2 regions of the Pseudoalteromonas sp. MB47 genome follow, and region 2 is predicted to be linked to the other one. Evidence: predicted binding sites of a transcription regulator. Region 2 holds the regulator's gene; the other holds the start of a gene.
The links. The regulator sigma-54, encoded in region 2, starts transcription at its own class of promoters, with help from an activator protein. The targets are predictions, from matches to a motif close to GTTGGCACGNNNNTNGNNT.
Positions count from the first base shown of each region.

Region 1 (3,149 bases), on a different contig from region 2:
ATTGGCAGCCAGAAATCGCGAGCGTTAACGATGCGAAGATAAAACCTTTCATAGCTTACTCACTTGCTTGTTTAAGTGTAATACCATCACTACGGTTGGTGCTATCAAGGGCATCAACCACTGATTGTGGTATAAAGCCTTGCGCTGACCCTACAACTGCTTTGCTTGCTAAACCAACAATGCGGGCATTAACGAGCACACCACTTTGATGATTAACCAAAGTACCCGCCAATACATAATTGAAGTTTTGATCTTGGCTTAGCTCTAAATAATCACGACTGAAAACATAGTCACCACTTGGCGTGACACGCATATAATCAGTGGTTTTAAAATCAATGACAGGTACACCAAATGCATGAAGCTCATGAATGAAACTTTCAGCAATTTGATTACCTAGCAAATTCGTTGAGTTGTAATCTGCATCAAGGTATACAAAGCTTGAAACAGCAACCGGCGTGTTATAGCTAACATATTGCAAGTTTTCAACTAAGTCCTGCATGATGCCACGCACATAGTGATTAATATTTTTGCGCGTTGGTGCAGCGGTAAAGGTGCTGTTATTCATCACCGCCTGATTGGTTTGAAACACACTGTAGTTACTATGCGGCGCGGCAACTTCTCTTTGCGCAGCTAATTGAGGATCATTATCGTGTTGTGTTACATCACCAGTTAACATTGACGAGCAACCAAAGCCAAAAGGCAAACATAAAGTTAAAATTAAACGTTTCATTAAATGAGTTCCTCTTAATATTCGCTTCGATACAACTGGCCATCACGTTGCTGAACTTTTTCAGCGCCCCACATCACATTGATAGGGATCTCGGTGCTTGCTGCTGACACTATTCGCAGATCTTTGGTATTTACCAATCGGGCGTTAACTATGTAGGCATGTTGTTGCCGCGTCAGTGTGCCGGTAATAACAAAGTCAATATTCTGACGTTGACGCAAGGTATTTACATCACGACTAAGTACACTATCGGCCGATTGCTGCAAATTTAAAGTCTTTTCTAATCGATACTCTATGGTATGAAAACCAAGCTGAGTAAATTGCGTTAATAAACTTTCTTGAATTTGCTGGCTCAAGCCACTGCCCTGATCTTCTGCTAAATCAGTACCTAAGCCATCAGCCATATAGAAACTGGTCACAGCAATACGTGCATTGCCTTTGTAAGGGCCTTGAATACGGCTCAGCTGACTACTTAGATCAGCAACGTATTGATGCACCGTATAAGGTGCCATCGGCGATTTTGGGGTTTCTCTAGGGGGCGCTTTTTGTGGCTTTTCAGTTAAGCTACAACCCACCAACACTAAAAAAACTGAATAAAATAACAGGCGCATAATTGCCATCCTCACTAAACTTAGTAAGTATAAAGCAATAATTATGCCTAAGTATTATTGTTGATGGGATAAATCAAGCGGATTTTGCACATAGTGCGATACCAAGCATGCCACCCCGACAGATGCTAACTTTTTACAATCATTAGCAGCTTGCTGCTTTTGTTAATATGCACCAATTTTCAAGCGATGGAAAGTGCTGCCATTTACAGTTACTGACTCTACATTAGCAATAAACTGACCATGAAATAGTGCCGGCGCTTGTTTTTTAATTTCAGCAAGGCGAGCTGTTAGTCGAGGTAATTCTGTTACGGAAGCAAGCTGTAGTGCAAACTTAGCTTCAGGCTCCGCAATAAACTGAGGGGCGGTTACTGATGACTTTTTAGTATTTACAGGCTCAGCTTGTTGCGTATTTAACAAAGTAAGTTGTTCAGTGAGTAAGGTTAACTCACTTTCTATTGTCAGCAAGCGCTCAAGCTCTGGCTTCATTGCTTGGAATTGCTGATGCGACTGCCTTAGCTCCATAAGCTCTTGTTTGCTAATTTTCACTAAGTTTTCTTCACTCACTTGTGGCTCTGATACGCTTTGGCAACCAAAGATAGGAGTAACCAGTAAAACTAACCATACTTTCTTCAGATTTTGAAAAGTCGTAAAAACCATAATTTACTCCTTGCTAGTGTTGAACATGCTGCTCTGTTACATGGCATTTAATTGCTTGTGATATTAGCTGCACACATTGCTGTTCAAGCTCGTTTGCAGATTGTGCGTCATAGCCAATCGCAAGCGTGTAGTGTGCATTTGCTTTATCGTGAATATAAAAAGCGTTTTTTAACCCTTGCTGTAACAAACGCTGTTTCACCAATGAGTAATACACCTTTAATATTTTCAGTGAATTAAACTTGCCAATACTCGCTATATATCCCTGGCGCTTTTCGAGTGGGCGCAAAGTAATGTCAACTCCCACCAGCACATCACCTTTGGGCGATAACTGTATTTTATGTGTTTGAGTACTAGTCAGTGATTTTTGTCCTTGGTACTGCTTATCTACAATCGCCTGATACTTACCGGGCTTAATATCAGTAAACAAGTAATAGCCATCATAAGCCGCTTGCGTAGTTGCTACATCATTACCTTGCTCATCCACTAAAGTAATTTGGGCATAAGGTTGAACATTAGCTCCTTGCTCTGTCTGCTGATAAACAGTGCCTTCTATTTCGCTGGCATTATTTACTGGGTAATCCATGTACTCAACAAAGCCTGCTCGTGGTGTTATAGAGAAACCATCGTGGGCGGGGATCATAAAAGGGTCAGCAAAACTGTCACGATCGAGCACTATATCTGTTGTGCGGTTAGCTGGCATAGCAGAAAGAATCGCGATCCCTTGTTCATCAGTAATCGCTTGGCGATAATTTTGTAAGCCTTTTACTTTAACACCCGCCAAGCCCTTCTCAGTACTGTCTTTAATACCATTATCATTTTCATCTAAAAACACATTAACCATTAAACTACCTGTATTGGTCAATGTTCTGTTGCTCATAAATGGTTGATTATATTGGCTATCAAAACCAAAGCTAAATCGGCTATTTAAGCGAATTTGCCATTGGTCATTACTATCGTAATTAACATTACTGCTTAAGTTAATCCTGTCATTTTGCCACGTTAGTCCTAATTCTGCAGACTTAACATCGTAATCTAGAGAGTCCCTTAAAGTTAACTCTGCTTGGAGACTCGGGCCTAAACTTCGGCTAAATTCAGCTTCATAACTTGCTATCTCACTCACTGGAGAAAGTCGATAATTAACACCAAACCGACTG
Region 1 covers NZ_VFBD01000031.1:377,398-380,546, forward strand. The annotation lists gene IMPJCBKJ_RS19945 (FlgO family outer membrane protein) at 1-52, opposite strand, end outside; gene IMPJCBKJ_RS19950 (FlgO family outer membrane protein) at 56-730, opposite strand; gene IMPJCBKJ_RS19955 (FlgO family outer membrane protein) at 745-1,338, opposite strand; gene IMPJCBKJ_RS19960 (hypothetical protein) at 1,501-1,995, opposite strand; gene IMPJCBKJ_RS19965 (hypothetical protein) at 2,009-3,149, opposite strand, start outside.
Region 1: a site for sigma-54 is predicted at 1,371-1,389, ahead of IMPJCBKJ_RS19955 (FlgO family outer membrane protein). Genes of this name have one in related genera too.

Region 2 (3,149 bases):
GCCAACCATGAGCACATTAAAAGCAGAGCTTTTAGCTAAAAGCTACAAAGGCCGCCAAGTGGTTAAAAATGTCGGTCTTGAAGTTGAAGCGGGCAGTATTGTTGGCTTGTTAGGGCCAAATGGTGCAGGTAAAACCACCACCTTCTATATGATTGTAGGCCTCGTACCAAGCGACAAAGGAAAAATAAGCATCGATGATAACGATATCACGCTTTTGCCAATGCACAGCCGTGCGCGCTTAGGTATTGGTTATCTACCACAAGAGTCGTCTATTTTTCGAAAATTAACAGTTTACCAAAACTTGATGGCCATATTAGAGACCCGCAAAGATCTTAACAAAACAACGCGCGAAGAGACTCTTAACAACTTATTAGATGAATTTAGCATTCAACATATTCGCGATAGCCAAGGTATGGCACTGTCAGGTGGTGAACGACGCCGCGTTGAAATTGCACGTGCATTAGCCGCTAATCCTAAATTTATCCTTTTAGATGAGCCTTTTGCTGGTGTTGATCCTATTTCGGTGTTAGATATAAAGAAAATTATTGAGCACCTAAAAAATCGTGGTATTGGTGTACTTATTACTGACCATAATGTTCGAGAAACCCTTGATGTTTGTGAAAAAGCCTACATTGTTTCTCATGGGGAGCTAATTGCATCAGGCACACCTGAGCACGTATTAGCTGACCAAACTGTACGTGATGTTTATCTAGGCGAGCAATTCAGGCTGTAACCATTACGCCACCGACTAGAGCATCTGCTAGACTTATACAATGACAATAAATCGATAACAGTGTCCTCACCGTTACCGATAACTTAAAAAGGATTGTTAGGGATACATGAGGCAATCATTACAGCTGCGCATGGGCCAGCAACTTACAATGACTCCACAACTGCAACAAGCCATTCGCTTGTTGCAGCTCAGTACATTGGATCTCCAGCAAGAAATTCAAGAAGCGCTTGATAGTAATCCTCTGCTTGAAGTGGAAGAAGCGGATTACAACGAAGAAAGCATCGGTAAGAATGAGCAAAAAGCGGAGTCTGACGATGTACAAGTCAGCGCGTCTGCCGACGAAGCACCTAGCGAATTCGAGCAAGAAAGCAGTGATGCTCTGAGTAAGGATACGGTTAGCGATGACTTAGCTATGGATGTTACGTGGGATGAGTACATGAGTGCCGCCCCATCAACATCGTCTGGGCCAATGCCTGAAGACGAGTCTATTTACCAAGGTGCTTCAACAGAAACACTGCAAGAATATTTAATGTGGCAACTACAGCTCACACCATTTAGTCCTACCGATGAAGCGATTGCCGTTGCCATCGTTGAAGCTATCGATGACTCAGGTATTTTAACGGTTAGCTGCGAAGATATTGTCGAAAGCTTTAATCAAAATAATGATGAAGAAGAAATCGAACTCGATGAAGTTGAAGCTGTCTTAAAAAGAATACAGTTATTCGATCCAGTTGGTATCGGCGCGCGAAGTTTACAAGAGTGCCTGTGTATACAACTTCGTCAATTCGATGCCAATACGCCATATTTAGCTGAAACTAAAATGGTTTTATCTGAGCATATCGAATTATTAGCAAGTCGCGACTATCGCACTTTAATGAAAAAGACTAAGCTTAAAGAAAACGAGCTTAAAGAAGTGATGACGCTCATTCACAGCTTAAATCCTAAGCCTGCGGATAGCATAGTACGCGAAGAATCTGAGTACGTCATACCCGATGTATCAGTGAAAAAAGTGAAAGGCCGCTGGGTAGTCGAGTTAAACCCAGATTGTATGCCAAAAATTAGAGTGAATAGCCAATATGCAGCGATGTCTCGCTCTGTTAAATCAAGTAGCGACAGCCAATTTATTCGTTCTCACTTACAAGAAGCAAAGTGGTTTATTAAGAGCTTAGAAAGCCGTAACGATACTTTACTAAAAGTGACCAACTGTATCGTGCAACAACAGCAAGCTTTCTTTGAACATGGCCCAGAGGCAATGAAGCCAATGGTGCTAAACGATGTCGCTGAAATGGTCGAAATGCATGAATCGACGATTTCTCGGGTTACAACACAAAAATATATGCATACCCCAAGGGGAATTTTTGAGTTGAAATATTTCTTCTCAAGCCATGTCAGCACCGAAAATGGTGGTGAGTGTTCTTCTACAGCAATTCGCGCTTTAATCAAGAAGTTAGTTGCTGCAGAAAACTCGGTTAAACCATTGAGTGATAGCAAAATTGCAGATATATTGGCTGAGCAAGGAATTAAAGTAGCTAGACGTACAATTGCAAAATATCGTGAGTCTCTAGCAATACCTCCGTCTAATCAGCGTAAAAGTCTGATTTAGACGTTTTACATAGAAGGAAAATGCTTATGCAACTAAATTTAACTGGTCGTCACGTAGAAGTCACTGATTCATTAAGAGACTATGTAAACACTAAGTTCGCAAAACTAGAAAGGCATTTTGATCATATTAATAATGTTCATGTCATTTTAGATGTAGAAAAATTAAGCCAAAAAGCAGAAGCAACTTTACATGTAAACGGAGGCGAGTTGTTCGCTTCTACAGAACATCAAGATATGTACGCAGCAATTGACTCATTGATCGATAAACTTGATCGCCAAGTCATTAAGCATAAAGAGAAATTAGCTCGACATTAAATTATGAAACTTAGTTCACTTACTAATCAGGACTGCAGCAAAGCTGCGGTCCTTTTTAATAGCAAAAAAAGAATTCTTGAGTATATTAGCGAGTTAGCTCACCAGCAGTTTCCTCATTTATCTCAACAAGATATCCTAGATGCTTTTCTGAACAGGGAAAAGTTAGGTAGTACAGGTATCGGCCGAGGAATAGCTATTCCCCACGGTCGAATGAGTGGTGCTGATGAACCTCATGCATTTATTATTGTCAGTGAATCTCCCATCAATTTTGATGCGATAGACAATCGTCCCGTTGATATTTTTGTCGCACTCATCGTACCAGATGGCGATTGCCAGTTGCACTTGAAGACCTTGTCAACAATTGCTGATAGACTTAAAGATAAAGATTTTTGTAAACAGTTGCGAAGTGCTACAAGCGATCAGCAACTATTTCAAGTAATTGCATCAGAGGCATAAATGGAATTAATAATTATCAGCGGTCGCTCAGGCTCGGGCAAAT
Region 2 covers NZ_VFBD01000011.1:100,013-103,161, forward strand. The annotation lists gene lptA (lipopolysaccharide transport periplasmic protein LptA) at 1-11, shown strand, start outside; gene lptB (LPS export ABC transporter ATP-binding protein) at 8-733, shown strand; gene IMPJCBKJ_RS07290 (RNA polymerase factor sigma-54) at 840-2,336, shown strand; gene hpf (ribosome hibernation promoting factor) at 2,363-2,650, shown strand; gene ptsN (PTS IIA-like nitrogen regulatory protein PtsN) at 2,654-3,106, shown strand; gene rapZ (RNase adapter RapZ) at 3,107-3,149, shown strand, end outside.